Regions from separate parts of the Caloramator mitchellensis genome, predicted to be linked through region 1. Evidence: riboswitches for the same ligand, from Rfam matches in the RefSeq annotation. Region 1 holds a riboswitch; the other holds the start of a gene.

Evidence for each region. Region 1 has a riboswitch for thiamine pyrophosphate ahead of thiD (bifunctional hydroxymethylpyrimidine kinase/phosphomethylpyrimidine kinase). Riboswitches for the same ligand answer to the same signal wherever they lie in the genome.
Region 2: it holds a riboswitch for thiamine pyrophosphate, as region 1 does, so the genes downstream of both, thiT (energy-coupled thiamine transporter ThiT) here and thiD (bifunctional hydroxymethylpyrimidine kinase/phosphomethylpyrimidine kinase) in region 1, are expected to answer to the same signal.

The regions. Positions count from the first base shown of each region.
Region 1 covers NZ_LKHP01000002.1:110,114-114,552, reverse strand. The annotation lists gene ABG79_RS02150 (S41 family peptidase) at 240-1,838, shown strand; TPP riboswitch at 2,009-2,120, shown strand; gene thiD (bifunctional hydroxymethylpyrimidine kinase/phosphomethylpyrimidine kinase) at 2,193-2,996, shown strand; gene cytX (putative hydroxymethylpyrimidine transporter CytX) at 2,986-4,179, shown strand; gene thiM (hydroxyethylthiazole kinase) at 4,154-4,439, shown strand, end outside.
Region 2 covers NZ_LKHP01000011.1:39,657-44,095, reverse strand. The annotation lists gene sufB (Fe-S cluster assembly protein SufB) at 1-1,209, opposite strand, end outside; gene sufC (Fe-S cluster assembly ATPase SufC) at 1,221-1,967, opposite strand; TPP riboswitch at 2,545-2,645, shown strand; gene thiT (energy-coupled thiamine transporter ThiT) at 2,685-3,314, shown strand; gene ABG79_RS09200 (amino acid permease) at 3,402-4,439, opposite strand, start outside.

The sequences.
Region 1 (4,439 bases):
TAATTAAATATCCGCCCTCATGTCAAGTGTTTAATTCTATAAGTTGAATTTAAATTGAATTATGTTTCAATTTTATCTAAATTTTTACCTGAAAATGTTTGTAAACAAATTTTTAGTGCAACGATAATTTTTTTTGTGGTAAAATATAGAAAAAATATATCTTATATTTAGTTTTTTAAGGTTATCATTAAATACCAATATATATCTCCAAAGTATTTAATTGTTTAGGGGTGATGGGATTGAGAAGGAAGAAAGTGAGGATTGTCTATTTAATTGCAGTGGCTGTTACACTGTTCGTGTTTTTTCAATTGTTATTATATAAGAACATAACTACTGTTAAATTAAAAGTATCAAGTTCTGATTTAAAAGAATTATCTTCTAAAGAAAAATTAGAAGATCTTGATTATTTGTATAATGCAATAAAAAATAATTATCCTTATTTAGAAGTTTCAAAAAGAAAGACAGGATATGACTGGCTTAAACATAAAGAGGATTTTGATAAGATGGTTTTAAAGTCCAAGAACAATATTGAATTTTATAATGCTGTTGAGGAAATATTATGCCTTTTGCAAAATGCTCATACTAATATATTGGAGCCCTCTGCCTATAATTACTATAAAGATGCTTATAAGGGATTGTATAATACTGCATGGAGACAAATTTTGACTAATAAAAACGTGGAGGGAAAATATTCCGAGTGGAATAAGATAATTAAAAATTCGAAAAAAGTAATTCCAATTTCGTTTAAATATGTAGAAGGAAAGTATATAGCTTATAGAAATTTGGGAGATGAAGACAGCTTTAAAAAACATGATATTCCCAAGTATTCAATCCTTAATAGAGTTAATGATATTTCAGTTGATGATTATATTCTTTCTAATATGAATAGGCTTTATTTAACTTATGATTTTAAAAGAAAAAAATTGATGGTTAAAGATTTAGTTCTTTATAGTAAAGAAGATAAACCTCTTAAACTTGAGCTTAAGACAATGGATGGAAAGATATTAACAAAGGAATTATATGCTCTTGATTTTAATTGGGATACAAGATATAGTGCAAATTTAGAGAAAGTATACGAAACTAAAATAATAGAAAAGGATAAATTAGCCTATTTAAAAATTTGGTCGTTCTCATATGATTATGTTGATAAGGATAGAGAAGGGATATATTCATTTTTAAAAAGCATAAAGGATTATCCATACCTTATTATTGATATTCGTGGCAATGGAGGAGGCAGTGAAGATTATTATAGAAAAAATATTGTTCCTCCACTAATTGAGAAAAAAATATCAGCACAATTTTATGCTTTATTTAGAAATGGAGATGAGATGAAACCATTTTTGAAGACAAGGGGTATTTTTACAAAGCCTATTGAAAAACTACCAAAAGGTTTAAATTATCCAGAAGAAACAATGAGACTTTTTTCGGGTTTTATTGATTCGACAACAGAAATTAGGCCTGGAAAATCTGTAGGATTCAATGGGAAAATATATTTACTTGTTGATGATTATGTATATTCATCAGCTGAAGCTTTTGCTGCATTTTGTAAGGCAACGGGATTTGCAACCCTTGTTGGAACTACAACTGGAGGCGATGGCATAGGGATGGATCCTGGACTTTTAGCTTTACCTAATAGCGGTCTTATAATTAGATTCCCTATAGAGATGGGATTAAATCCAGATGGAACTTCAAATGAGGAATATCACACTCAGCCGGACATATACGTTGAGAAGACAATAGAGTATTTTATTAAATATGATGAGTATAGGCAAAATAATAATGAAATAATTAACCCATATGATGAGCTTCTGAACAATGTTATAAATATGATAAGTTAATATAGAGTTTTACACTAAAAAACTACCGTGTATTTTATATGGTCTAAGATAATATTGTATAAATTAGAAGAATTATATATACAAAGAAGGATATCAAAATATAATTAAGTGAATTTTTTATTGCAGTCAAATGAGAATTGAATTATAATCAAAATAGAAACAATCGAATAATAAACCACAAGGGGAGATGGAAAAGGCCATCTGAGAGTAAGGTCCAATTAACCTTAGACCCTTTAACCTGATCTGGGTAATGCCAGCGTAGGGATGTGGGGAGAAATTTAGCCATTCCCACAGGAATGGCTTTTTTTGATGAACCACCCTATCTGGGTGGTTTAACTTTTTGGAGGTGTAATAATGAAAAAGGTATTGACAATTGCTGGTTCAGACAGCTGTGGCGGTGCAGGGATTCAGGCTGATTTAAAAACTTTTTCAGCTCATCTTGTTTATGGGATGAGCGTTGTAACTTCTGTTACTGCCCAAAACACTCAGGGCGTATTTGGAGCATTAGACATGCCAAGGGACTTTATAGAGCTACAAATCAAAGTTGTTTTTGAAGATATTAAAGTTGACGCTGTAAAGATTGGAATGCTATCGAGCAGTGAAATTATTAAGACAGTATCACAAAGTTTAAAAAAATATGGAGCCATAAATGTAGTTCTTGACCCTGTTATGATTTCAAAAAGTGGTTTTAAGCTTTTAAAGTATGAAGCAATAGAGACATTAATTCAAGATTTAATCCCTGTTTGCACAATAATAACCCCTAATATTCATGAAGCAAGTTTACTTGCTGATATGGAAATAAAAAATATAAATGAAATGAAGGAAGCTTGTCAAAGGATACATAAATTAGGTGCAAAAAACGTTCTTGTAAAGGGAGGTCATCTTGATGATGACGCAATAGATGTTCTTTTTGATGGGAAAGAGTTTTACTACTTTAAAGGACAAAGGATAAACACTATAAATACCCATGGAACAGGCTGCACTTTATCTTCTGCAATTGCATCAAATTTAGCCTTAGGATATCCAGTCCCTGATGCAATAAAAAACAGCAAAGAGTATATTCAAAGGGCAATTGAAAATTCGTTTAGCATTGGGCATGGAGTAGGGCCTGTTGACCATTTATATGCTTTTAGAGGAGGAAAACAAAATGAAAAATAAGAATTATTTCTATTTTTTCTTTCTGTGGTTTGGTGCTGCAGTATCCGTCGCAGAAATAATGGCCGGGGCTTATTTAGGACCATTAGGAATGAAAAAGGGAATTCTTGCAGTTCTCATCGGACATTTGATTGGATGCTCGATTTTAGGCATTACAGGGATAATTGGACAAGAAAAGGACATGACTGCTATGGAGACAATAGGAATATCGTTTGGACAATATGGTAGATATATATTTTCATTTTTAAACCTTATTCAGCTTGTCGGATGGACAGCAATTATGCTTATTACTGCATCAAATGGATTAAACCAGATAAGTAGGAGTATCTTTGGATTTGAAAACTTTAATTTGTGGGTAGTGCTTGTAGGCATCCTAGTTTACATATGGGCAGAGTATGGTGTTGGAAAGTATGAATATATAAACAATATATCAGTTATTTCGCTTATAATTCTTTCTGTTTTAATGATATTCGCTTTAATAAGAAAGGATGGTGTTTTAAGTGTAAACAGCGATGGAATGAGTTTTGGTGCAGCAATTGAATTAAGTGCAGTAATGCCAATCTCATGGCTTCCTCTTATTTCTGATTATACTAAATTTGCAAAGGATAAGAAGTCATCCTTCTTAGGAAGTTTTGCAGGATATTTTATTGGAAGCAGCTTTATGTATATAGTTGGGCTTATTTGTGCAATAAAATTTAATGAAATAGACATTATAAGTGTCCTTATAAAAGGAAACTTTGGTGTTGTAGCACTTTTGATAGTTGTATTATCAACTGTAACAACAACCTTCCTTGATGTTTATTCAGCGACTATATCTGTTTTAAATATTAAATTATTTAATAGGAGAAAAACTACGATACTTGTGGTAATAGTAAGTATATTATTTGCAATGTTTTTCAAAATGGAGCAATATGAAAGCTTCTTATATTTAATTGGGGCAATTTTCTCACCACTTTTTGCAGTTTTAATAAGCGATTATTTTATACTTAAGATACAAAATAAAAATAAAGATTATATAATCTCATTTATAAGCTTTATTTTAGGCTTTGTATTTTACATGATGATAAAGGATAAAGGGACTGCTTTGGGAGTTACAGTCCCAGTTATGATACTAACTTCATTTGTTTCGATAATACTTAAGAAAATAGGAGGGGTAGTCTATGGAAATGTTAAAGAAAGCATGTGATGGATTATCAAAGATTAGAGAAAAAAGCCCACTTGTTCATCACATAACAAACTATGTTTCAGTAAACGATTGTGCCAACATAACTCTTGCAATTGGGGCATCGCCTGTTATGAGCGATGAAATTGAGGATATTCTGGATTTAATTAAAATTGCAAACTCACTTGTTTTAAACATTGGAACTTTAAACAAAAGAACTGTTGAATCGATGATTTATTTAGGCAAAGAAGCTAATAAATTAAATATTCCAGTAGTTTTAGACC
Region 2 (4,439 bases), on a different contig from region 1:
ATCAACCTCATCGTTTTCAACCTTTATAACTGGGATTGTGTCGGATTTTGATTTATCATCAAGCATCAGGCTCTCACAGGATATGGTTGATTTTGAATGATGAGCATCCTTGCTTATTTTTACAACTCCCCTGTAAAGTGCAACTCCTCCGTCCTTTGAGATTGATTTTGAGTTAATATTAGAGGAAGTATATGGTGCAGCGTGAACTATTTTTGCACCAGTGTCAAGATGCTGTCCGTTACCTGCAAAAGTTATTCCAGTAAATTCGGCCTTTGCGCCTTCTCCCTTTAATATGCTCATGGGATAGAGCATCGAAACCTTTGAACCAAAGGAGCCTGATACCCATTCGATGGTCCCATTTTTTTCAACTATTGCTCTTTTTGTATTAAGGTTATACATATTCTTTGACCAGTTTTCGATTGTTGAATACCTTAATGTTGCCCCTTCTTTTACGAAAAGCTCAACGCATCCTGCGTGAAGGTTGATAACAGAGTATTTAGGAGCAGAGCAGCCTTCGATAAAATGAAGCTTTGCACCTTCTTCAACTATAATAAGAGTATGCTCAAACTGACCGGCTCCAGGAGCGTTTAATCTGAAATAGGATTGAAGAGGTATTTCAACGTTTATTCCCTTAGGAACATAAACAAATGAGCCTCCGGACCATACGGCACCATGAAGTGCTGCAAACTTATGGTCGTTTGGAGGAACAAGCTTCATAAAATATTTTTTGACTATATCCTCATATTCCCTAACTGCAGTTTCCATATCGGTGTAAATAACGCCTAAGTTTACGAGTTCTTCCTTTATGTTGTGATAAACTACTTCTGAGTCAAATTGTGCACCGACTCCAGCTAAAGCCTCTTTTTCTGCCTGAGGTATTCCAAGAAGGTCAAATGTTTTCTTAATATCCTTAGGGACTTCATCCCAACTAGTTTTTAGGTCAACATCAGGCTTAATATATGTTACTATGTTATCAAGGTTTACTTCGCTAATATCAGGGCCCCAGGTGGGAACAGATATTTTATTGTATATTTCAAGAGATTTTAGTCTGAAATCCCTCATCCACTTGGGTTCATTTTTTTGATAGGATATCTCCTCAACAATTTCTTTAGTTAAACCGCTCTTTGCCTTATATTTATACCTTAATTCGTTTTTAATATCATATATTCCGCGCTCTAATTCGTTTATAATCGTTTTCTTTTTTCCCATACCAACACCACCTAATTAGCTAATGCCTTTACTGCATCATATCCCTTTTCTTGAATTTCTACGGCAAGTTTAAAGTCGCCTGTAGTAACAATCCTTCCATCAACAAGAACATGAACAAAATCTGGTTTTAAGTAATCAAGTATTTTGATATGATGGGTAATTATAAGTATTGAAGCATCTTTTGACTTAAATTCATTTACACCCTTTGAAACTATTCTAATGGCATCAACGTCAAGCCCAGAATCTGTTTCATCGAGAATAATAAGTTTTGGATTTAAGATTGCCATCTGAAGTATTTCATTTTTCTTCTTTTCCCCACCTGAAAAGCCGAAATTTAAGTATCGCTTTGCATATTCAGGGCTCATTTCCAGCTTACTCATTTTATTTAATAATTCCCTTTTAAATTCTATAACCTTTACGAGTTGGCCTGTCTGTGAAGACTTTGCGGCCTTTAAAAAGTTTTCAACTGTAATTCCCTGAACTTCTTCAGGGTGTTGAAAGGATAAGAATATTCCTCTTTTTGCTCTTTCATCGGCTCTAAGTTCATTTATAACTTCTCCTTCAAATATCATCTCTCCATCTGTTACTTTATATCTTGGATGGCCCATAAGAGCATAGGATAGAGTAGATTTGCCAGCTCCATTAGGCCCCATCAACACATGTATTTCACCTTTATTTATCTCTAAATTCAGCCCTTTTAAAATTTCTTTATCGTCAACATTAACATGTAGATTATTGATTTTCAGTAGGTTTGACATTTTTTCATCTCCTCATTTATTTAATTGCATAACATTCTCAATATTATAATAATACATTTTGGGCATATATTCAAAATCAATGTTGAGCAAAATAGTCGGAATTAAGTCTAAAATCTTTAAATTACTTTGATTTTCTTTCATTATCTGATAGTATAAGTAAAATTTTAGCAGCTCTCTTTTTTAAGGGTTGTTGCGATTATCTTATATGTATTTCTAATAAGGCTCATGGATGATTTCTTAGGCTTGGCTCATTCATAAAGTAACACCAAACTTTTCTTTGTATTCAATAGGCATATCTTTACAAGACTATACCCTTGTTGTCCGCTTAGATCTACTTGTCCTGAGCATAAATATGGACTATTGAAAAGTCGAGAAATCATGGTTATTAAGTTTTATGTAAGGGCTGTTTAAATTATTCATGGACCTATTTAGAAATTGCAGTAAAAAAGTATATAATAAAAGCCCTTGTCCAAATTGTCATTCAATTCAAGAAGTCAAGAAATCAAGTGAATGTCACTTATGAATTGCCAAATAGGAGAATTAATGTTATACTTTAAATGAAGTGAAAAAATAAAATGCCGTTCGCTAGGGGAGCTTTATGCTGAGAGGAAGGACATCCTTCGACCCTTGGAACCTGAACTGGGTAATACCAGCGAAGGGAAGCGAAAGTAGTGCTCCTACTCTCCTTTTTGCGACGGCTCAAAAGGAGGTTTTTTTATGCAATTTTTAAACGTGTTTGAGAGCATCTCAAAAATCACTCTAATCTCATGGGTGCTGGTGGTAGCACTTGTTCTTGTAGGGCTTGCCCTACTGAAATTTTCAAAATCAAATGAAAAGATGACTACAAGAAAATTAACATTTGCAAGCCTTTTGATTGCGATGTCATTCGTATTGTCATTTGTTAAGTTCCTTCAGATGCCACAGGGGGGAACAGTTACGCTTGGTAGCATGATTCCAATAATGTTATTCGCATATTTGTTTGGAGTAAGAGAAGGACTTTTAGCAGGGGCTGTTTATGGGCTCTTACAATTTATACAGGAACCATATATTGTCCATTGGGCACAGGTTCTTGTAGACTACCCATTTGCTTTTGCTGCACTTGGACTTGCGGGATTATATAGAAGGAATTTTACAGTTGCGATTATGATAGGTGGAGTTGGAAGAATGATATTCCATATATTATCAGGGGCAATTTTCTTTGCAAGCTATGCTCCAGAGGGGATGAATCCTTTCTGGTATTCAATAGTTTATAATGTATCCTACCTAGGACCAGACCTATTATTGTGTATATTGATATCACTAATTCCTCAGTTTAAAGGCATGGTGAATAAGATTAGAACAATATGAATTTTTAGTAATAAAAAAAGACCACCCGTTTTACGGGAGGTCTTTATTTTTATATCGCTTGTCCGAATTGCCAAACAAATCAAGAAGTCAAGAATTCAAGTGAATGTCACCAGACTTCTTGTTGGCAAGCTTTGTGAAGTAGGTTAAAACATAGCCAAGAAGAATTAGTATTATTGGGCCGCCGTAGGTTTTAACTATTGATACAACAGCGTCCTTTGTAGTTTCTGAACCTAAAACATAGTCAAGTCCTGCTCCAAAGAAACCTGCAATTGAAAGAACCATTGCGATCCAAGCAAATGTCATTGCACCTGCGTTTGATTTAAAGAATGTGAATGGAGCCTTTGTTCCTCTTAGCTTGAACACTATATATGCTCCAATCAATACAACATATGGAATTACAAGTGATAGAGCTGATAGGTCAGCTAATAGTTTAAAGAATGCATCTATTGAGTTAAGTCCTAAAAGTGGAACAGCAATCATAACTACAACAAGCGCACATTGTGCCCATAGAGCCTTCTTTAATGTTCCATCCTCTGATTTTTCAGTTAAGAATTTCGGGAATGTTCCTTCTGGAACTTCAGCAAACATAGCTCTGATTGGTGATTCAATCCAAACTATATATGCTGCAATTGAAGTAATTGTGAAAATTAATGCGTATATTTGAACAACTATCTTTCCATTGATTCCCCAGTTTTCAGCAAGTATCTTGTAAACTACATAACCTGCATTCTTAAGGTTTTCTTGTTCAAGAACTTCAGGTGATGCGACAAGTGAAACTGCAACAGAACCTATAACGTATGCAATTGCAATAAATACTGTAGCAATCAATACTGCCTTAGGGAATGTCTTTTCTGGGTTGTCGACATCCTTTATATAAGTTCCTGCAACTTCTGCACCCGCAACTGCAAATAATAGCCATGAGAATGTTGCAAAATATGCGCTGTCAAATTTAGGGATAGTGTTTTCAGCAGTAAATTGAGTTGCTGAAGGAGTTCCAGCAAAATAACCAACTATAGCAAAAACTATAAATATTACTGTTGCTGCCAAAGTAAATTTTCCACCAAAGTCGCTAAGCTTTGAGAATTTCTTAACGCCAGTTGTTGCAATATAAGTTAATATTATTGC